2 regions of the Kitasatospora sp. NPDC051984 genome follow, and region 2 is predicted to be linked to the other one. Evidence: riboswitches for the same ligand, from Rfam matches in the RefSeq annotation. Region 2 holds a riboswitch; the other holds the start of a gene.
What was found. A riboswitch is a leader RNA that binds a small molecule or an ion and turns the genes downstream of it on or off. The one in region 2 is predicted to bind glycine.
Positions count from the first base shown of each region.

Region 1: linked by a shared signal. The riboswitch ahead of gcvT (glycine cleavage system aminomethyltransferase GcvT) and the one ahead of gcvP (aminomethyl-transferring glycine dehydrogenase) in region 2 are both predicted to bind glycine.

Region 1 covers NZ_JBIUCB010000001.1:807,210-818,482, forward strand. The annotation lists gene ACIHEI_RS03635 (hypothetical protein) at 77-349, shown strand; gene ACIHEI_RS03640 (helix-turn-helix domain-containing protein) at 342-1,688, shown strand; gene ACIHEI_RS03645 (L-serine ammonia-lyase) at 1,933-3,300, opposite strand; gene glyA (serine hydroxymethyltransferase) at 3,450-4,718, opposite strand; gene gcvH (glycine cleavage system protein GcvH) at 4,735-5,109, opposite strand; gene gcvT (glycine cleavage system aminomethyltransferase GcvT) at 5,212-6,330, opposite strand; glycine riboswitch at 6,480-6,584, opposite strand; gene ACIHEI_RS03665 (enhanced serine sensitivity protein SseB) at 6,723-7,490, shown strand; gene ACIHEI_RS03670 (enhanced serine sensitivity protein SseB C-terminal domain-containing protein) at 7,610-8,434, shown strand; gene ACIHEI_RS03675 (ABC transporter permease) at 8,982-9,980, shown strand; gene ACIHEI_RS03680 (ABC transporter substrate-binding protein) at 10,009-11,273, shown strand, end outside.
Region 2 covers NZ_JBIUCB010000008.1:9,210-20,482, forward strand. The annotation lists gene ACIHEI_RS17615 (MerR family transcriptional regulator) at 1-104, shown strand, start outside; gene ACIHEI_RS17620 (vancomycin high temperature exclusion protein) at 159-878, shown strand; gene ACIHEI_RS17625 (DNA polymerase IV) at 985-2,367, shown strand; gene ACIHEI_RS17630 (MFS transporter) at 2,911-4,386, opposite strand; gene ACIHEI_RS17635 (PRC and DUF2382 domain-containing protein) at 4,545-5,582, opposite strand; glycine riboswitch at 5,769-5,875, shown strand; gene gcvP (aminomethyl-transferring glycine dehydrogenase) at 6,094-8,964, shown strand; gene ACIHEI_RS17645 (DUF1844 domain-containing protein) at 9,651-10,025, opposite strand; gene infC (translation initiation factor IF-3) at 10,489-11,199, shown strand.

The DNA of each region.
Region 1 (11,273 bases), on a different contig from region 2:
GCTCGCTAGAGTGGAGCTCTGGCTTGCCAGGGGCCTCAGTCGAGTTACTGGCCACGGCGAGGAGTAGGAGGAGTCGATGAGCGCACAGCCCACCGAGGCGTATGGCGCGCGTCCCCGGACGCAGGACGAGATCGGGGCCGCGCTGCCGCCGCACCAGCGGATGGCCTTCTACCGCGACATGGGTTCGGCCGATGAGGACGAGATCGCGGGTGTGTTGCGTCGTTGGCGGCTGCGACTGGAGGTCTACAACGACCCCGCCACGGCTCGAGTCCACACCGCGGTCCAGCAGGGGACGGTCTCAGGGCGGGCCTTGTCGGCAGTCCTGAGGGAGCTCGGGCGCGGTGAGTGACTGGGACGACCCCTACGACGGCGACGAGGAGCACGACCCGATCACCCTGTCGCCGCAGGTCGAGGCAGTGTTCGACTACGCGGTGACGCCGCCGGACGTGGTCTCTGCGATCGCCGCGCTCCTGGTTGGTCTGCGCGAGACGTTGGACGGTGGGCGGCACCCGGAGCATGCTGAGGAGATCCCGGGCCTGCCGGGTGGCTACTTGGCCCCGCTGGTGAGGGATCTCGGGCTGGTTCAGTACCACGCGACCGAGACCCCCGGATGGACCAGGGTTCTACGTTGCCAGGGTCGTGCGCACGGACGATTACCCCGAGGGCTTCTGAGCTGGTTGTGTCCTGGGTGGACCCGTAGGCGCAGTACTGGCTCTAGCTCGCTCGCCTTGCGGACTGACCGGAACCAGTTCGGGCCACTGTCAGTCGAGATTGGTCGGATGGCTCGCCCGCCCCCCGCGTTCGGTCAGGATGCCCGCAGGAGACCGAAGGGGGAGCATCCGGTGGAAGGCGTAGGCACACCGATCGAGCGCATGCGGGCGCTGGATCATCTCAGTCCACGTGAAGCGGCGAAGGCATGGGGAGTCCCCAAGGAGGGGCTGACCAACGCCGCTGAGCAGATCAAGCAGATCCGCGCCGGCACCGACCGCGCGCTCGCCCCGGACCGGCCGCGCTGTCCGGAGCCGGTTACCTCGTTCTACGGGTTCCCCTGCAAGGTTCCGGTCGAGGCGGACATGGAAGTCTGCTACCAGCACCGGCGAGTCAAGGCGAAGCCCGGTGCGGAGGTCACGACCTACGCGCTCGCTGCGATTCAGGGACATGCAAGCTGGGAGCAACTGCGCGAGCGCTTCTGGAATCTGGACAAGCGGGCGTTACAGAGTGAGCGGCTTCGACTGTCGCGCGAACTCGAAGCCGGTGCCTCGCTTACCGAAGAGGACTACCGTCTTGCCGCACTGATCCTGCCTTCGCCGGACCCGGCCACTCAGGGGCGTCGTGCGCTGGGTCTCCCTGGCCCCAACGACGGCATCGGCGATGCCGCTCGCCTCCGGGGGCTCGGAGTTCTGCTGGCTGCGGCCGACGCTGCTGCGGTCGGCCTGCCGGTGAGGAACCCTGCGACGAAGCAGGCTGATAAGCCGCCGCTGAAGAAGGGGCCACTGCTCTACTCCATCGCTGAGGCGGCGGAGCGCCTGGGAGTAGCGGCGTCGTGGCTGCGCACCGAGTCCTCCGCCGGAAGGGTCCCGTACCGGCTGATCGGTAGCCACCGGATGTTCAGCGAGGAGGACCTCGAGCAGATTGTGAAGGACGCCTACCGACCGAGCAGCGGGAGAACTCGGTACGGCAGGCGTTGATTCCGACCGCCAGCCGCCACATGGACCGGGAGACCAGGCGGAGATGGGCCTGCTGGGTTATCTCGCCGCTCCACCGCCAGCCCTGGAGTCCCTGGTCAGTGCTCTGCCGACCAGGGACTCGCCAGGGGCTTTTCGGGGACTTTCAGAGCTGTCCGAGGGGCTTTTCAGGGACTTTTTGCTGTGCAAGCCGGGAGGCCTGCGACGGCTCAGAAAGGGTCAAACCCGCAGGTCAGGACCTATTTCTCTAGCATTCGATGACGTTGACGGCGAGGCCGCCGCGGGAGGTTTCCTTGTACTTGATCTTCATGTCGGCGCCGGTCTCCTTCATGGTCTTGATGGCCTTGTCGAGGGAGACGTGGTGGCGGCCGTCGCCGCGGAGGGCCATGCGGGCGGCGGTGACGGCCTTGACGGAGGCCATGCCGTTGCGTTCGATGCAGGGGATCTGGACGAGGCCGCCGACGGGGTCGCAGGTGAGGCCGAGGTTGTGTTCGATGCCGATCTCGGCGGCGTTCTCGACCTGTTCGGGGGTGCCGCCGAGGACCTCGGCGAGGCCGCCGGCGGCCATCGAGCAGGCGGAGCCGACCTCGCCCTGGCAGCCGACCTCGGCGCCGGAGATGGAGGCGTTCTCCTTGAAGAGCATGCCGATCGCGCCGGCGGCGAGGAGGAAGCGGACGATGCCGTCTTCGTCCGCGCCCGGGATGAAGTTCAGGTAGTAGTGCAGGACGGCGGGGATGATGCCGGCGGCGCCGTTGGTGGGGGCGGTGACGACGCGGCGGCCGGAGGCGTTCTCCTCGTTGACGGCCATCGCGTAGAGGGTGACCCATTCCATCGCGTTGCCGGGGCCGATGCCTTCCGCGCGCATGGCGCGGGCCGCGGACGCGGCGCGGCGGCGGACCTTGAGGCCGCCCGGGAGGATGCCCTCGCGGGACATGCCGGCGGCGACGCACTCCTTCATGACCTCCCAGATCTCGAGCAGCCCGGCCCGGATCTCGGCCTCGGTGCGCCAGGCCTTCTCGTTCTCCAGCATCAGGCCGGAGATGGACAGGCCGGTCTCGCGGGTGAGGCGGAGCAGTTCCTCGCCGGTGCGGAAGGGGTGGCGCAGCACGGTGTCGTCGGGCTTGACCCGGGCCTCGCCGATCGCGTCCTCGTCGACCACGAATCCGCCGCCGACGGAGTAGTAGGTCTTCTCGAGGAGGACCTCGCCGGCGGCGTCGTAGGCCCAGAGGGCCATGCCGTTGGCGTGGTAGGGCAGGGCCTTGCGGCGGTGCAGGATCAGCTCGGTGTCGGGGTCGAAGGCGATCTCGTGGCGGCCCAGCAGGTTGAGCCGCTTGGCGGCCCGGATCCGTTCGACGTCCACGTCTGCCTGGTCGACGTCGACGGTGCGGGGGGAGTTGTTCTCGAGGCCGAGCAGGACGGCCTTGGGGGTGCCGTGGCCGTGGCCGGTGGCGCCGAGCGAGCCGTACAGCTCGGCGCGGAGCGAGGCGACCTGGTCGAGGAGTCCTTCGGTGGCGAGCCGACGGGCGAACATCCGGGCGGCCCGCATCGGGCCGACGGTGTGCGAGGAGGACGGTCCGATGCCGATGGAGAAGAGGTCGAAGACGCTGATGGCCACGGGGTGACGTCCTTGTCTGGTCTCGTGGAGTGGTTCGTCCGGTGGGACGGGGGCTGCGCATGGAACGGGGCACCGCGCGCACGTTCCAGTGTGCGCGGTGCCCCGGGGGTTCCGGGCGACCGCCAGGTGTCGGCGGTCACAGGGAGGGGTTACAGCTCGGGGTACAGCGGGTGCTTGGCGGCGAGCGCGGAGACCCGGGCCTTCAGCGACTCGGCCTTGGCGGCGTCGAAGCCCGGCTTGAGGGTCTCGCCGATGATGTCGGCGACCTCGCGGAAGTCCTCGGTGTCGAAGCCGCGGGTGGCGAGCGCCGGGGTGCCGATGCGCAGACCCGAGGTGACCATCGGCGGGCGAGGGTCGTTCGGGACGGCGTTGCGGTTGACGGTGATGCCGACCTCGTGCAGGCGGTCCTCGGCGTCCTGGCCGTTGAGCTCGCTGTTGCGCAGGTCGACGAGCACCAGGTGCACGTCGGTGCCGCCGGACAGGACGGAGACGCCGGAGGCGGTCACGTCGTCCTGGAGCAGGCGCTCGGCGAGGATCTTCGCGCCTTCCAGGGTGCGGCGCTGGCGGTCCTTGAACTCGTCGGTGGCCGCGACCTTGAAGGCCACCGCCTTGCCGGCGATCACGTGCTCCAGCGGGCCGCCCTGCTGGCCGGGGAAGACCGCCGAGTTGATCTTCTTGGCGAACTCGGCCTTGGACAGGATGACACCGCCGCGCGGGCCGCCCAGGGTCTTGTGGGTGGTGGTGGTGACCACGTCCGCGTACGGCACCGGGGAGGGGTGCAGTCCGGCGGCGACCAGGCCGGCGAAGTGCGCCATGTCGACCATCAGCAGGGCGCCGACCTCGTCCGCGATGCGGCGGAACTCGGCGAAGTCCAGCTGGCGGGGGTAGGCGGACCAGCCGGCGATGATCAGCTTGGGCTGGTGCTCCTTGGCGAGGCGCTCGACCTCGGCCATGTCGACCCGGCCGGTCTTCTCGTCGACGTGGTACGCGGCCACGTTGTAGAGCTTGCCGGAGAAGTTGATCTTCATGCCGTGGGTCAGGTGACCGCCGTGGGCCAGGTTCAGGCCCAGGATGGTGTCGCCCGGCTGGATCAGCGCGAACATCGCCGCGGCGTTCGCCTGCGCGCCGGAGTGCGGCTGCACGTTGGCGTGCTCGGCGCCGAACAGCTCCTTGACCCGGTCGATGGCGAGCTGCTCGACCACGTCGACGTGCTCGCAGCCGCCGTAGTAGCGGCGGCCGGGGTAGCCCTCGGCGTACTTGTTGGTGAGCACCGAGCCCTGGGCCTCCATGACCGCCACCGGGGCGAAGTTCTCGGAGGCGATCATTTCCAGGGTGGTCTGCTGGCGGTGCAGCTCGGCGTCGACCGCGGCGGCGATCTCCGGGTCGAGCGCGTGGAGGGACTGGTTGAGAACCGTCATGAGGGGGATCTCCCGGTCAGGCGCCGATGAGGGCGTCGTAGCCGTCGGCGTCGAGCAGCTCGTCGGTGGCCTCGACCCGGACCTTGAACAGCCAACCGCCCTCGAAGGGCTCCGAGTTGACCAGGGCCGGGTCGTCGATGACCTCCTGGTTGACCTCGGTGACCTCGCCGGTGGCGGGGGAGAAGAGGTCGCTGACCGACTTGGTGGACTCGAGCTCGCCACAGGTCTCACCGGCGGTGACGGTGTCACCGACATTGGGGAGCTGGACGTAGACGATGTCGCCGAGGGCGTCGGCCGCGTGCGCGGTGATGCCGATCGTCGACACCCCGTCCACGGCGGCGGTCAGCCACTCGTGCTCCTTGGTGTACTGCAGGTGCGTGGGGTTGCTCATGACGTCATTCTCCAGGATCGCAAGAGGGGCGGGCGCGGCCGTCCGCTGGGCGGACGAACCGGAAACGACTGCTGGGACAGCAGGTGAAGGGCTGAGCGAAGGTCAGCGGGCGCGCTTGTAGAACGGCAGCGCGACGACCTGGACCGGCTCGGCCTTGCCGCGCACGTCCACCGCGACGGTGCTGCCCGGCTCGGCGTGCGCGGCGTCCACGTACGCGATGGCGATCGGCTTGCCCAGGGTCGGGGACGGCGAACCGGAGGTGATCCGGCCGATCACGGCGCCCTCGGCGTCCACCACGGAGTACTCGGCGCGCGGGACGCGGCGGCCCTCGGAGACCAGGCCGACCAGCTTGCGGGGCGCCTTGGCCTCGGCCGCGGCGGCGGCCTCCTCCAGCGCCTTGCGGCCGACGAACTCACCGTTGTTGGTGGTCTTGTCGAAGCGCACCACCCGGCCGAGGCCGGCGTCGAACGGGGTCAGCTCGGTGGACAGCTCGTGCCCGTACAGCGGCATGCCGGCCTCCAGGCGCAGCGTGTCGCGGCAGGACAGGCCGCACGGGACCAGACCCTCGGCGGTGCCGGCCTCGGTCAGCGCCGTCCACAGGTGCTCGGCGTCGGCGGGGGCGCAGAAGACCTCGAAGCCGTCCTCGCCGGTGTAGCCGGTGCGGGCCAGCCAGACCTGACGGTCCGCCACGGTGGCGGGCAGCAGCGCGTAGTACTTGAGGCCGGGCAGGTCGGCGTCGGTGAGCTTGGCCAGGATGCCGTTGGCCTCCGGGCCCTGGACGGCGAGCAGCGCGTAGGCGTCGCGGTCGTCGCGGACGGTGGCGTCGAAGCCGGCCGCGCGCTCGGTCAGGGCGTCCAGCACCACCTGGGCGTTGGAGGCGTTGGCGACGACCAGGTACTCGTTCTCCGCGGTGCGGTAGACGATCAGGTCGTCCAGGATGCCGCCGTCCTCGCGGCAGATCATGGTGTAGCGGGCGCGCAGCACGCCGAGCGCGGAGATGAAGCCGACCAGCGCGTGGTCGAGCAGCTCGCCGGCCTGCGGGCCGGAGACGGTGATCTCGCCCATGTGCGACAGGTCGAACAGGCCGGCCTTGGTGCGGACCGCGAGGTGCTCCTCGCGCTCGCTGCCGTAGCGCAGCGGCATGTCCCAGCCCGCGAAGTCGGTCATGGTGGCGCCGAGCGAGCGGTGCAGCGCGTCGAGTGCGGTGAGGCGGAGGGACACGGCAGGACTCCCGGGATCTGGAAACGGGCAGGCTGGGGCGAACCTCCCCGTCTGTCGTCGAACCTGAGAGCTTCACCGCCATCCGAAAGGATGGCGGTTTGCACCGTGGGTGGGCGCACGGCGCGGCCGTGTCCACTTTCCAGATCTGCCTCGCCCGGGCGGTTAGGGGGCCTGAGAGATTCCGGGGAGGACTTGCTCCTTCGGCGCCGGTCGCGACCTGGTGACGGTCGTTCCGGCTCTCCCGCGCGGGTTCGAGCGGCCGGTATGAAGTTTGGGCGGGCCCATCATGGCATGCCGGGACCCGCTGGTGGGAGTGGGGTTCGGCGGCGGCCGCCGCGGGGGACCCGTGCGCGCCGCTAACCTGATCGCAACCGTGAGTGTGGAGGGGCGAGATGAGCATCCCGCTGGGGCAGGTTCCGGAAGGCGGGAGCTGGCCGGCCAACGAGCTGGAGCAGGTGCTGATGGCGGCCCTGGGCGATCCGGGGGCGACACCCCGGGTGATCGAGGTGCTGGCCCGCAGCCAGGTGTGGATCCCGCTGCCGTCGGGCGCCGATCCGCAGTCCGGCGAACTCGACCTGCCGACCCTCGAACTGGCGGGCGCGCCCTACGTGCCGGTGTACAGCTCGCAGGAGCTGTACCTGCGGCACGTGCCGGGCATCCCGTTCGCGATCGCCCCGATGTGGGAGTTCGCCCGGGGGCTGCCGCTGGGCATCGGCATCGCGGTCAACCCCGAGGCGCCGGTGGGCATCCCGGTGCCGCCGGAGGGCGTGGGTGAGCTGCGGCGCGGGCCGCGCGGCGACCAGTGGGAGGCGCAGGGCGTCACCGAGGGCGCCAGGGTGGCGCTCAAGGAACCCGAGCCGCACCAGGAGCCGCTCGCCTTCCTGGCCGCCGCGACCGGCGAACTCGCCGCGCTGCCGGGCGTGTTGACGGCCCGCCGGGCGCTGGCCCGGGTGGAGGGCGAGTCGACCCTGCTGTACGTCGGCGTCCAGCTGGACCCGGCGGCCCCCGCCGACCCCGGCGACGTCAATCTGGCGCTCGGCCGGGCACTCGGAACCGCGGCGCCGAGCTGGGGCGTCCACCTGGTGCTGCTCGACCTGGTCGCCGACCCGGTGGTGGACTGGATGCTGGGGCGGGTACAGCCCTTCTACGTCAGACCGTGAATCCACCGGATGTCCGGGACGGCGGCATGACGGTTGTCGGGCGCGCCCCATAGGGTTGCCCCGGCACACCGCCGCGCGGTGGACGGGTGGACGAGGGAAGTCGAGAAAGAGGCGACGACGTGACGGGAGCAGCCGACGACCCGGGCGCGATCGAGCGCGCCCTCGCAGCGGTCGCACCGGAGCGCTGGGACGCGTACGAGGGGCTGCTGCGCGCCCTCGCGGGCGGTCAGGTCTGGATGCTGCTGTGGCACGGCAGCCAGGGCAGCCCGGACGCCCAGTACGGGAACATGGACGTCGGCGGGCACGGCTACGCGCCCTGCGTGACCTCCCCGGGGCAGCTGACGGCCAGTGGCTGGGCGCGCGGCCACGAGGTGGTGTCGGGGCCGGAGATCGCCGGCTCGCTGTACCGCTCCCGCTGGGGCCTGTGGCTGGACCCGCACCGCCCGGGCGGCGGCATCGGCGTACCGTGGGCCGACCTGCGGCGGATCGCCGTCGGCCTGGACCGGCTGCCGGCCGGGCCGCTGCGGATCTCCGAACCGGCCGGGCAGGCACCGCAGTTCTTCGCCGTGCTGGAGCAACAGGCCGCCGAGGTGCGCCCGTTGCGCTCGCTGCGCCGGGCCTGGGTGCAACCGGTGCTGGGCGAGCCGTACTTGGCGATCGGTCTGGACCTGTACGACACCTCGCCGCCGGCCGTGGAGGCCGCCCGGGCGCTGGTGCAGCGGGCCGCCGCGCACGCCCCCGAGGGGCCGGCCGTGTCGACCGTGATGATGGCCGACGAGTTCGACCCGGTGGCGATGTGGCTGTGGGCCAACGCCCGCCCGTTCTTCGACCGGCAGGGCCCGCCGCAGTCCTTCACCACCGGTTTCGGTTACGCAGCGCAACCGCCGGCCGGGCCCGCGCCGGGCTGGCCGCAGCCCCAGTGGCCGGGATATCCGGGTCGCTGACCGTACCGCGACAGAACGCCGGAAGACCCCCGTACGAACCTTCTTTCGAAGGTCGGCGGGGGTTTTTCGCTGTCCGGCCCTCTACGCGCGCCACCACGGCGTCACCTGGCGTTTCCCCGCCACTGGCGGGGTGTCGTCAGTGTGCCCCTTGACGTGTGAGTGACGGCTGTGTGAAGAGCGATATGCCAGCGCAACGAAAGTGCATGCGAGCAGATCACAGTTAGGCATCCTTCGCCATGGGGGTCTTCCGTACGGCACATCCCATGACAGAGAGTGCTGCCCAATGCGGAGCGCGAGACGATCCTCACGAAGGTGAACGTGCCGCCGCCACAGCATGAACCGCACGATGCGCATCTCCGTGCGGCAGCACCATGCGCGCCGGGGCACTCCGCCCGGCGTCGAACGGCACCACCCCGCAACGCCCTGCTTGCCAAACGCACTTCTGCACCGCCGCAACGGCACCCGGCACCACCGCAACCGCTCTGCCTTCCGCACCAAACGCGACTCCGTGGGCCGGCCACCGTCGGCGAGGGGAACGAACTGACTCATGACCACACCCACCGAGACCTCGGGTCCGCCGGCCGGCGCGCAGCCTGACGGCGCGTCAAACTCCGAGCCGGCCAAGAAGATCGAGGGTCGCTCGCCGGGCCGCATCGCCTGGGACCGCCTCAAGCGCGACAAGATCGCGCTGGCCGGCGGTGTCGTGGTGCTGCTCCTGGTGCTCGCGGCGATCTTCGCGCCGGTGCTGACCGCGCTGTTCGGCCACCCGGTCGACGAACCGCACCCGGACCAGATCAACCCTGACCTCGGCCTGCCCAAGGGCGCGTTCGGCGGCATCAGTGGCGACTTCCTGCTCGGCGTCGACCCGGTGTTCGGCCGCGACGTGTTCTCCCGCGTCCTCTACGGCGCGCAGATCTCGCTGCTGGTGGCGCTCGGCGCGGCCGTGCTGTCGGTCTGCATCGGCGTGGTCATGGGCGTCATGGCCGGCTACTTCGGCGGCTGGGTGGACGCGTTCATCAGCCGGATCATGGACATCCTGCTGGCCTTCCCGCAGCTGCTGTTCAGCATCGCGCTCGTGTCGGTGATGCCCACCACCGCGTTCGGCCTTTCGGACAAGTGGCTCCGCGTGGGCATCCTCGCGGTGGTCATCGGCTTCTTCGGCTGGCCCTACATCGGACGCATCGTCAGAGGCCAGGCCATGTCGCTGCGTGAGCGGGAGTTCGTCGACGCCGCCCGCAGCCTCGGTGCCGGCCGCGCCCACATCCTGTTCCGTGAACTTCTGCCCAACCTGGTGGCGCCGATCCTGGTCTACGCGACCCTGATCATCCCCACCAACATCCTCAGCGAGGCGGCACTCAGCTTCCTCGGGGCCGGCGTCCGCCCGCCCACCCCGTCGTGGGGCCAGATGCTCTCCGACGCGGTCCGGATCTACCAGGCGGATCCCACCTACATGGTGGTCCCCGGTATCGCCATCTTCATCACCGTGCTCGCCTTCAACCTGTTCGGCGACGGCCTGCGCGACGCGCTCGACCCCAAGGGCAACTGAGCCCGCAACCCTGGAGGTTCCCAAACCCATGAAGCGAAACAGGACGCTCGCGGTCGCAGCCCTCGCGGCCACCCTCGCCCTCACCGCCACCGCCTGCGGCGGCAGCAAGGGCGGCGAAGGCGGCGGCGACAACAAGGGCAGCGGCGCGGGCTTCAACGCCGCGGTCGACAAGGTGGTGAACGCCTCGGACAAGAAGGGCGGCACCCTCAACATGTGGACCACCACCGACGTGGACTCGCTCGACCCCGGTCGCGCGTACTACGCCTCGGTGTGGAACTTCGAGCGCTTCTACACCCGCACCCTGCTGGCCTTCGACGGCAAGCCGGGCAAGGAAGGCCTGAAGCTGGTCCCCGACCTGGCCGCCGCCCAGCCGGAGATCTCCGCGGACGGCAAGACCTACACCTTCAAGATGAAGCCGGGCCTGAAGTTCGAGGACGGCTCGGTCATCACCTCGAAGGACATCAAGTACGGCATCGAGCGCATCTTCGCGCAGGACGTCATCTCGGGTGGCCCGACCTACCTGATCAACGAGCTCGACCAGGGCCAGAGCTACAAGGGCCCCTACACCGACTCGGACCCGAACAAGCTGGGCCTGAAGTCGGTCACCACCCCGGACGACAACACCATCGTCTTCTCGCTGGCCAAGCCCAACTCGGACTTCCCGTACCTGCTGGCCATGGGCTCCGCCGCCCCGGTCCCGCAGAAGCTGGACACCGGCTCGCAGTACGGCCAGAAGCCGGTCTCCTCCGGCCCCTACAAGTTCAAGTCGGCCGAGGCCGGCAAGAGCTACGAGCTGGTCCGCAACGAGAACTGGGACCCGGCCTCCGACCCGTTCCGCAAGGCGCTGCCGGACGTCGTCAAGCTGACCGTCACCACCAACGCCGACGACATGGACACCCAGCTGCTGGCGAACACCGCCGACCTCGACTGGGCCCAGACCGGCCTGTCGCAGGCCGCGCAGGTCAAGGTCCTGCAGGACCAGGCGCTCAAGGCCAACACGGACGACCCGTACAACGGCTTCATCCGCTACATCAGCCTCGTCCCGGCGGTCGCCCCGTTCGACAACCAGCACTGCCGCAACGCGGTGCTGTACGCGGCCGACACCACCGCCCTGCAGACCGCCCGCGGTGGCTCGGTGGCCGGCTCGATCTACGGCTCGATGCTGCCCCCGAACATCCTCGGCTCGGACGACTACGACCCGTTCAAGCTGACCCAGGGCAAGCCGAACGTCGAGAAGGCCAAGGAAGAGCTGAAGGCCTGCGGCAAGCCGGAAGGCTTCAAGACCAACATCGC
Region 2 (11,273 bases):
CCACCCTCGGCCGGCTGCACGGCGAGCGCACCGACACCGGCGAGACGCTGGTCGGCCACGACCCGGGGGACGAGCTGGCGCAGCGCCGCAACCGCGCCGTCTGACGATCTCCCCGCGGGAACCGGCCGGGCGGGCGTTTCGTCCACTCCCGTGTGCGAATGATCATGCAGGGGCTCGGGCGGCGCGGGCGGTGGCTGCTGAAGCGGCGGCCGCCCGGGTGGGGCAGTCGGCGTGGGCAACGGCGCTGGTTCCAGGCGCTGTTGGCGTGCTCGGTGCTGGCGCTGACCCCGAACGCCTGGCTGTTCGTGACGCAGTCCCACAAGATCGGCACCGTGCAGAGCGTGCCGGCCTCGCCGGTCGCCATCGTGTTCGGAGCCGGTCTGATGAACGGCAAGCCCTCCCCGTACCTCGCGCACCGGCTGGACGCCGCGCTGGAGCTGTACCGGGCGAACAAGGTGCAGGCGATCCTGGTGACCGGCGACAACGGCACCGTCGAGTACGACGAGACCGACGCGATGCGTACCTACTTGATCGAGCGCGGCGTGCCGGAGATCCGGGTGGTCGGCGACTACGCGGGCTTCGACACCTGGGACTCCTGTACCCGCGCGCACCGGATCTTCGGCGTCGACAAGGCGGTGTTGATCAGCCAGACCTTCCATGTGCGGCGGGCGCTGGCGCTGTGCCGGGCCGCCGGGATCGAGTCGTCCGGGGTCGGCGTGGAGGAGTGGCACGACACCACCTGGCACTACGGCGAGGTGCGGGAGATCGGCAGCGCGGCGAAGGCGTTCCTGAACGTGCTGGTGCGGCCAGATCCGACGCTGCTCGGCCGGCACGAGGACGGAGTGGAGCGGGCGCTGGCCGACGCGGCGCGGGGGTGAGGGCTGCCGCGAGGCCCCCTGGGGGCGCGGGGGTGGGGGTGAGGGCTGTCTGCGGGTCCCCGGTAGGGGGAGTGGGGATTGTCGGTGGTGCGCGGGAAGATGGGGCGTGCGATCGGTGCCGAGCATCATTCACCTCGACATGGACGCCTTCTTCGCGGCGGTGGAGCAGGCGTCGAAGCCGAGCTTGCGCGGAAAGCCCGTCATCGTCGGCGGGCTCGGCGGGCGTGGGGTGGTCTCCACCGCGTCCTACGAGGCGCGGAAGTTCGGTGTGCACTCGGCGATGCCGATGGCGCAGGCGCGCCGGCTGTGCCCGAACGCGGCGTTCCTGACCGGCCGGTTCGAGGCGTACCGGGCCAACAGTGAGATCGTCATGGGCCTGCTGCGGGAACGCTCCCCACTGGTCGAACCGCTCAGCCTGGACGAGGCGTTCGTCGACCTGGAGGCCGGGCCGTACGGGCCGGCGCTGGCCGCCGCGACGCCCGCCGAAGGAGCGCAGCTGGTGCTGGCGCTCGCCGAGGACCTGCGGGCGGACATCGTGGAACGCACCGGGCTGACCGCGTCGGTGGGTGCCGCGGCTTCGAAGTTGATGGCGAAGATCGGCTCCGAGCAGGCCAAACCGGACGGGTTGGTGCTGATCGAACCAGGCTCGGAGCGGGCCGTGCTGGCGCCGATGCCGGTGCGGGCGCTGCCCGGCATCGGGCCCGCGACGGAGCAGGCGCTGCGACGGGCCGGGCTGACGAGTGTTGCGGATCTTGCGGAGGCCGGGTTCGAGGAGCTGGTCGGGCTGCTCGGGAAGGCGCACGGCGCTGGCGTGTTCCAGATGGCGCTGGGGTGGGACGAGCGGCCCGTGGTGCCGGATCGGGATGCCAAATCGGTGTCGGTGGAGGACACGTTCGAGGTCGACCTGGCCGATCGGGAGCGCATTCTGCGTGAGGTCGACCAGCTGGCCGCGCGGTGCGTGCGGCGGTTGCGGGCGGCGGGGCGCTCGGGGCGGACGGTGGTGCTGAAGGTACGGCGGTTCGACTTTTCGACGCTGACCCGGTCCGAGACGTTGGGTGGGCCGACGGATGATCCTGCGGTGATCGCGGCGACGGCGCGGCGGCTGGCGCAGCAGGTGGACACCACGGGGGGTGTGCGGTTGCTGGGTGTGGGCGTTGCTCAGCTGGCCGACTACACGCAGGAGGATCTGTTCGCGCAGGCGGAGCGGGAGGCGGAGGAAGGGGAGTTTGGGGAGGGGGAGAGGGAGGGTGTGGTTGAGGCGGCTGAGGCGGCCGTTGAGCCGGTGGCTCGGCGGTGGTGGCCCGGGCAGGACGTGACGCACTCGGAGTTCGGGCCCGGGTGGGTGCAGGGCAGCGGGGTGGGGCGGGTCACGGTGCGGTTCGAGACGCCGTACTCGGGGCCCGGGCGGGTGCGGACGTTTTCGGTGGACGACGAGGGGTTGGTGGCTTCGGGGGCGCTCCCGCTCAGGCCTCCGGCGGTTGAGGGGTAGGCCACGCTGCTGGGGCGCGCTGGGTGGGGTGGGGGTTGGGCGCGGGGTGCGAGTTTGGGGGTGGGGGTGGTTGGGCGCGCAGTTCCTCGCGCCCCTGGCTGGGTGGCCGTTTTGGCGCGGGGCGCGCTGGGTGGGGTGGGGGTTGGGCGCGGGGTGCGAGTTTGGGGGTGGGAGTGGTTGGGCGCGCAGTTCCTCGCGCCCCTGGCTGGGTGGCCGTTTTAGCGCGGGGCGCTTTGTGGGGTGGGGTTTCGGAGGGGGCGCGATCTTGGGGTGGGGTGCCTTCCGTTTCGCGCAGTTCCTCGCGCCCCTGGTTTCGCGCCCGCTTGGTTTCGCGCCCGCTTGGGTTCGCGCCCGCTTGGGTTCGCGCCCGCTTGGGTTCGCGCCCGCTTGGTTTCGCGCCCGCCTGGGTTCGCACCCGCCTGGGTTCGCGCCCGCTTGGGTTCGCACCCGCCTGGGTCAAATGACGGACACCCCCCGCCGATGCCCGTGGCGGGGGGTGTCCGGAGTGACTCGCGTGTGTCCAGTACGCGAGGGGGGACGCCGTTAGGCGTCGGTCTTGGTGCGGGCCGGCTGGGGGGCGGGCTGCTCGGTGGGGGTGGTGGGGGTCTTGGTGTGGCGGATGGCGAAGGGGACGACGGCGGCGACCAGGCACATGGCGCCGGCGACCCAGAAGGCGTGCTGGTAGGCGTTCAGGGTGGGGAGGTGGACCGGGATGGGGAGCTTGAGGGTGTCGCCGGTGAGGATCGCGGCCATCACGGCGGTGCCGATGGCGCCGCCGACGGTGCGCAGGACGGCGTTCATGCCGTTGGCGATGCCGGACTGCTCGGCGGGGACGGCGCCGTTGATGTAGGCGGGCATGGCGGCGTAGGCGAGGCCGACGCCGAGGCCGAAGACGGCGGAGGAGAGGTAGATGTCGAACTCGGCGTCGTGACGCAGCGCCAGGTAGGCCATGGCGACGGCGCCGAGCAGGCCGCCGAGGACCAGCGGGAGGCGGGGGCCGCGGCGGGCGATGAGCAGGGCGCCGACGGGGGCGGCGACCATGGAGCCGATCGCGGAGGGCAGCAGCATGATGCCGGCGTGCAGGACGGTGGCGGTGAAGCCGTAGTGGGTGAGCTTCTCCGGGGTCTGCGCGAAGTTGCTGATCACCATGAACGAGCCGTACATGCCGAAGCCGATGAGCAGGCCGGAGATGTTGGTGAAGGCGACGGCGGGGCGGGCCATCATCTTCAGGTCGACCAGCGGGTGGGCGACCTTGGACTCGACCAGCAGCCAGAGCAGGGCGACGACCGCGGCGACGGCGAACAGGCCGAGGGTACGGGTGGAGCCCCAGCCCCACTCGTTGCCGCGGCTGACGGCGATCAGCAGGGCGGAGAGCCAGCCGGCCAGGGTGATTGCGCCGAGCGGGTCGGCGCCGCCGTTCTTGTCGACGACCGGGTCGCTGGGCACTCGCAGGATCACCAGCGCGACGGCGGCCAGGCCGAAGATCAGGCCCATCCAGAAGATCGACTTGTAGTCCCAGTGCTCCAGCAGCAGGCCGGTGGCGACCAGGCCGAGGCCGGAGCCGACGCCCATCGAGGCGGAGATGGCGGCGACGCCGGCGGTGACCTTCTGCTTGGGCAGTTCGTCACGGACGATGGCGATCGCCAGCGGCAGCACGCCGCCGCCCGCGCCCTGGAGCACCCGGGCGACGACCAGCAGGCCGAAGGAGTGGGTGCACACCGCGAGGCCGGAGCCGAGCACCAGGCCGGCCAGCGAGATCAGCAGCACGGGCTTGCGGCCGCGCAGGTCGCCGAAGCGGCCCAGCAGCGGGGTGAGGACCGCTGCGGAGAGCAGGTTGGCGGTCATCAGCCAGGTGATGTCGGAGCCCGACACCTTCAGCTCGGCGGCCAGGCTCGGAAGGATCGGGACGACCGCGGTCTGTACCACGCTGTAGGCCAGCATGGCGAGGATCAGCGCGGGCAGAACCCTGGCGCTTGTGGGCTTGGCGGCCGCGGCGGTGGGCTGTGGTGCCTCACTCACGGGAATCCTCCGGGTTGCTTCAGGCGGGGCGATAGTGCAGGAACTGAAGTAACGATGTCGGGAGATGCTTCACTATGTCAAATATCGAAAGGTGAAACTTTGGCAAAGTCGAAGCCCCGGTCCGCGGAGGCGGACCGGGGCCGGGAGTTGTCGGATCGTCAGACCGGAGAGGCGGCCGGGGACTGCGGATGAGAGTCCCACGGCTGCCGCTGCGAGGCCTCGCCGTCCGCGCCGGTGGTCGCGCCGTGCACCTCCACCTGCTCGCGGCGCAGCTCCTCGCGGACCACCTGCTCCTCGGTGTACTGCTCCACCACCAGCCGCACCCGCTCCACCGGTACCAGGTACTTGCGGACCACCGGGCGTTCCTCGCGCAGCGTGACCTCCTCCACCGCCTCGGCGATCTCCTGGTCGCTCAGCGCCGCCCGCTCCGCCTCCGACACCGGGATCCGCTCCACCCGCACGCGCTCGCGCACCACTGGCACCCGCCGCACGACCGCCTCGGTGGTCACGTACTTGCGCAGCCGGGTGGTGCCGATGTTGTGCCACTGGGTGGTGATGTCCAGGCGCTCCTCGCGGCAGGTGATCTCCACCGGCTTCTGCCGGTCCCCCCGGTCCGCCCGGTCCCCCCGGTCCGCCCGGTCCGCCCGGTCCGCCCGGTCTGCCCGGTCCGCCTGGTCTGCCCGGTCCGCCCGGGCGGTCGGCGGCTCGGCGGGGCGGGCCGGTGGCTCGGGGGCGGCCTGCGGGGCGGTGAAGCCCGGGGGCGCGGGGGCCGGGCCGTGGACGGGGCCGGAGGAGGGGGCGGGGGTGCCGAAGTCGTGGTCGATGGGTGGCTTGCTGCGCGCCGGGGTGCGTTCGGAGATGAACCGGACGGACTCGTCGGGGCTCGCCGTGTCGAGGCCGTAGTAGCGGTAGAGCTCGAGTTCCTGTTCGGGGGAGAGGTGCTGGCCCACCCCGAAGTCCGGGGACTCCTTGATCAGCGACTTGTCGTACGGGACGTGCAGCTCGTCGCCGGTGAAGTCGCTGGTGGTCAGCGGGACGAAGGCGTCCCGGCCGAAGATCCCGGTCCGGACGGCCGCCCACTCGGGTCTGCCGGTGGTGTCGTCCAGGTAAACCTCGTCGACCGTGCCGATCTTGTCACCGTTCCGGTCGACCGCCTTGTGTCCGATCAGGTCGCGCGGATCGATATCGGTCTGCACGCTGTCCTCCAGCTGCTGCTCCTGAGGGAACGTCGGGGGAGCGGTCGGAGGAGCGTGCCGGGCCGCTGTTTCACACCAAAAGGCACGTTCCGGACGGTGTCACTCCGGGTGCCTCCGTCCGGGGCGGATCGTGCGGCCGCAGCGGTGATCGTCCAGGTCGGCGCTGGTACCCTGGGCGGCGACCGCCGAGCCCGCTCGGGAGAGTCCCGGACCCGTTGGAAAGCGGGGATGCGGGACGCCGAAGGAGCAACCCCTCCCCGGAATCTCTCAGGCATCCGTACCGAACGGGATCAGGTCACTCTGGAAAGCAGGGCAGGACCGTCGGCACCGAAGCCGCCGGACGCTGTCCTCGCCGACGGTGCAAGCCGACCGGGAACCACCCCGGGCGCGCGAAGCTCTCAGGTACCGATGACAGAGGGGGAGGCTGACGGGTTCGTACGCCCGGACGCTTCCACAGCGGCCGGCCGGCGTGCGTCCCACCGCCGGTCCGCGACCAGGAGGCTTGACCCCCATGAACGCCCAGCCGACGCTCACCGAGCTTGAGCAGGCCAGCCCCTTCGAGCACCGCCACATCGGCCCCGACAGCGACGCCCAGCAGAAGATGCTGGCCCAGGTCGGCTACACCTCGCTGGACGAACTGTCCGACGCGGCCGTCCCCGACGCCATCCGCAGCCTCACCGCGCTCGGCCTGCCCGCCGGCCGCAGCGAGGCCCAGGTGCTCGCCGAACTGCGCGAGCTCGCCGGCCGCAACCAGGTCCTCACCTCGATGATCGGCCTCGGCTACTACGGCACCTTCACGCCGCCGGTCATCCTGCGCAACGTCCTCGAGAACCCCGCCTGGTACACCGCATACACCCCGTACCAGCCGGAGATCTCCCAGGGCCGCCTGGAGGCCCTGCTCAACTTCCAGACCATGGTCGCCGACCTGACCGGCCTGGCCACCTCCGGATCCTCGCTGCTCGACGAGGGCACCGCCGCCGCCGAGGCGATGGCCCTGACGCGGCGCGTCACCAAGGTCAAGGGCGGCGTCTTCCTGGTCGACGCCGACACCCTGCCGCAGACCCTCGCCGTGATCGAGACCCGCGCCGAACCGACCGGCGTCGAGGTCGTCACCGCGGACCTGTCGAACGGCATCCCCGCCGAGATCGCCGAACGCGGCGTCTTCGGCATGCTGATCCAGTACCCCGGCGCGTCCGGCGCGGTGCGGGACATCAAGCCCGTCATCGAGCAGGCCCACCAGCTCGGCGCGGTCGTCGCCGTCGCCGCCGACCTGCTCGCCCTCACCCTGCTGCGCTCGCCCGGCGAGCTCGGCGCCGACATCGCCTGCGGCACCTCGCAGCGCTTCGGCGTCCCGATGGGCTTCGGCGGCCCGCACGCCGGCTACCTCGCCGTGCGCGCCGAGTACGCCCGCAACCTGCCCGGCCGCCTGGTCGGCGTCTCCGTCGACGCCGACGGCAACCGCGCGTACCGGCTGGCCCTGCAGACCCGCGAGCAGCACATCCGCCGCGAGAAGGCCACCTCCAACATCTGCACCGCCCAGGTGCTGCTCGCCGTGATGGCCTCCATGTACGCCGTCTACCACGGCCCCGACGGCCTCGCCGACATCGCCCGCCGCACCCACCGCTACGCTGCCGCGCTCGCCGCCGGCCTGCGCGCGGGCGGCGTCGAGCTCGCCCACGAGGCGTTCTTCGACACCGTGACCGCTGTTGTTCCGGGGCGTGCGGACGAGGTTGTCGCCGCGGCGCTGGCCGGTGGCGTGAACGTGTTCCGGGTGGACGCGGACCAGGTCTCGGTCTCTTGTGACGAGACGACGACCCGTGAGCACCTGGCGGCCGTGTTCGCCGCGTTCGGTGTGACGGCAGAGGTGGTCGAGGACGCGGACGCGCTGCCCGCCGGGCTGCTGCGTGAGGACGAGTACCTCACCCACCCGGTCTTCCACAGCCACCGCTCCGAGACCGCCATGCTGCGCTACCTGCGCCGCCTGTCGGACCGCGACTACGCGCTCGACCGCGGCATGATCCCGCTGGGCTCCTGCACCATGAAGCTCAACGCGACCACCGAGATGGAGCCGATCACCTGGCCCGAGTTCGGCCAGCTGCACCCGTTCGCGCCGGTCGACCAGGCCGAGGGCTTCCTGACGCTGATCCGCGGGCTGGAGCAGCAGCTGGTCGAGGTCACCGGCTACGACGCCGTGTCGATCCAGCCGAACGCGGGCTCGCAGGGCGAGCTGGCCGGTCTGCTGGCCGTCCGGGCGTACCACCGGGCGAACGGCGACACCCAGCGCGACGTGTGTCTGATCCCGTCCTCGGCGCACGGCACCAACGCGGCCTCGGCGGCGATGGCCGGCATGCGGGTCGTGGTCGTGAAGACCCTGGCCGACGGTGACGTGGACGTCGAAGACCTCAAGGCCAAGATCGAGCAGCACCGCGAGCAGCTGGCCGTGCTGATGGTCACCTACCCGTCCACCCACGGCGTGTTCGAGACCCAGATCACCGACATCTGCGCCCTCGTCCACGAGGCCGGCGGCCAGGTGTACGTCGACGGCGCCAACCTGAACGCGCTGGTCGGCCTCGCCAAGCCCGGCAAGTTCGGCGCGGACGTCTCGCACCTGAACCTGCACAAGACCTTCTGCATCCCGCACGGCGGCGGCGGCCCCGGCGTCGGCCCGGTCGCGGTGCGCGAGCACCTCGCGCCGTACCTGCCCAACCACCCGCTGCAGGCCGAGGCCGGCCCCGCGACCGGCGTCGGACCGATCTCGGCCGCGCCGTGGGGCTCCGCCGCGATCCTGCCGATCTCCTGGTCGTACGTCCGCCTGATGGGCGGCGAGGGCCTCAAGCGCGCCACCCAGGTGGCCGTGCTGAACGCCAACTACATCGCCAAGCGGCTCTCCCCGCACTTCCCCGTGCTCTACACCGGCCCCGGCGGGCTGGTCGCGCACGAGTGCATCATCGACCTGCGTCCGCTCAGTAAGGAGACGGGCGTCAGCGTCGACGACATCGCCAAGCGACTCATCGACTACGGCTTCCACGCGCCGACCATGTCGTTCCCGGTCGCCGGCACGCTGATGATCGAGCCGACGGAGTCCGAGGACCTGCACGAGATCGACCGCTTCTGCGAGGCGATGATCGCTATCCGCCGGGAGATCGAGAAGGTCGGCGTGGGCGAGTGGGCGGCGGACGACAACCCGCTGCGCAACGCGCCGCACACCGCGGCGATGATGGCCGGGGAGTGGGCGCACCCCTACACCCGCGAAGAGGCGGTCTTCCCGGCGGGCGTCAACCCGGCGGACAAGTACTGGCCGGCGGTGCGACGCATCGACGGGGCGTACGGGGACCGGAACCTGGTGTGCTCGTGCCCGCCGCTGGACGAGTACGACGCGTAGTTTGCAGTTGCACGGCGAAGCCGCCTGTCGGGGGAGTTCTCCTCGGCGGGCGGCTTTTGCGTGGGCGCCTGCGGCAGGGGCCGGAAGGCATAGCGAAAGCCGCCAGTGGGGGGAGTTCTCTTGGTGGGCGGCTTTGGTGTTGGGGTCTTCCGCTGCGCGCAGTTCCTCGCGCCCCTGGCGGGGCGGGGGAGAGGGAGGAGAGGGTGCCTTCGGCGGGGGGCGTATAGCGAAGGCCGCCTGTTGGGGGAGTTCTGCTGGTGGGCGGCTTTGGTGTTGGGGTCTTCCGCTGCGCGCAGTTCCTCGCGCCCCTGGCGGGGCGGGGGAGAGGGAGAAGAGGGTGCCTTCGGCGGGGGCGTATAGCGAAGGCCGCCTGTTGGGGGAGTTCTGCTGGTGGGCGGCTTTGGGGTAGGGACCTTCCGCCTCGCGCAGTTCCCCGCGCCCCTGGCGGGGCGGGGGAGAGGGAGGGTGGGAGGGAGGAGAGGGCGCCTTCGGCGGGGCATAGCGAAGGCCGCTCGTCGGGGGGAGTTCCCTTGGTGGGCGGCTTTGGTGTTGGGGTTTTCCGCTGCGCGCAGTTCCCCGCGCCCCTGGCGGGGCGCGGGGAAGGGGCGGGAGGGAGAGGGGGTGGGAGGAAGGCGAAGGCGCCTCCGGCAGGGGGGTACGGGAGGCGCCTTCGGGTGGGCCTGGGGTCAGGAGTAGACCGGGCCGGTGAACTTCTCGCCGGGGCCGGAGCCGGGGGCGTCGGGGATGAGGGAGGCTTCGCGGAAGGCGAGCTGGAGGGAGCGGAGGCCGTCGCGGAGGGGGGCGGCGTGGAAGTTGGAGATTTCGGGGGCTCCGGCGGTGACCAGGCCGGCCAGGGCGGTGATCAGCTTGCGGGCCTCGTCGAGGTCCTTGTCGGCCTCGCCGCCCTCGGCCAGGCCGCACTTGACGGCGGCGGCGCTCATCAGGTGGACGGCGACGGTGGTGATCACCTCGACGGCGGGGACCTCGGCGATGTCGCGGGTCAGGTCGTCGAAGCCGAGGGCCTCGTCGGACTCGGGCGAGTGGTCGGGCTGGGTGGTCACGGTGTCACTCCGGGATGCTGGTGCGAAAGCGCAGTACAAAGGGAGGGTACAAGGCGGGCGGAGGCGGACCGGAATACCGGTCGGCCCCGGAACGCTGGTATGCTTCGAGACTGACCGGCCAGGAACCCGATTCGGGAGCCAGGCCAGCAAGTGGAGGCTCCACTTCAGGAGGCCCGAGAGGGCAACCGCGACAGTCTCCCACCCGAGCGGCCGAAGGGCCGACGGGTCCGGTCCGTGGCGAGCGCCGCAAGGAATGCTCGCTGCCAGTGGTGTCCGACAGGGCATCCCGGAACGTGTGGAGCCCCGCCTGTACCGTGCGGGGCTTTTTTCGTGCGTTCGGTGCTTCTGCCAGACGGCAGAGGGGCAGCGAAGCATGAATGAAGCCCCGCCCAGTGGTCGAAAGCCACTACGTGCGACCGCCGTCCGACGGCCGCATCGAAGAAGGTGCAACCGAGGAGGCCCCATCAGCACCGAGCCCCGCATCAACGACCGGATTCGCGTCCCCGAGGTGCGACTCGTCGGTCCCAGCGGCGAGCAGGTCGGCATCGTCCCGCTCGCGAAGGCGCTGGAGCTTGCCCAGGAGTACGACCTGGACCTGGTCGAGGTCGCCGCCACGGCGCGTCCGCCGGTGTGCAAGCTCATGGACTACGGCAAGTTCAAGTACGAGTCGGCCATGAAGGCCCGTGAGGCGCGCAAGAACCAGGCGCACACGGTCATCAAGGAGATGAAGCTCCGGCCGAAGATCGACCCGCACGACTATGACACCAAGAAGGGTCACGTCGTCCGGTTCCTCAAGCAGGGCGACAAGGTCAAGATCACGATCATGTTCCGCGGTCGTGAGCAGTCCCGCCCCGAGCTGGGCTTCCGACTGCTGCAGCGGCTCGCGGAGGACGTCCAGGAGCTCGGCTTCGTGGAGTCCGCGGCCAAGCAGGACGGCCGAAACATGATCATGGTTCTCGGCCCGCACAAGAAGAAGACCGAGGCGATGGCCGAGGCCCGCGCCGCCGCTGACGCCCGCAAGGCGGAGCGGCTCGGCCGCGGCCCGGCCGCGGAGCAGGCGGACGACGAGGTCGACGAGGTGGAGCAGGTCGAGGAGACCGAGACCGCCGAGGTCGAGCCCGCTGCCGAGACCGCCGAGGTCGAGCAGCCCGCCGAGACCGCCCAGGACGCCTGAGCCTTCGGGTTCAGATTCCGGGCGGGATCGGCACCGGTTCCGGGGCGTCCGTCCCGGAGACGAGATCCATCCAG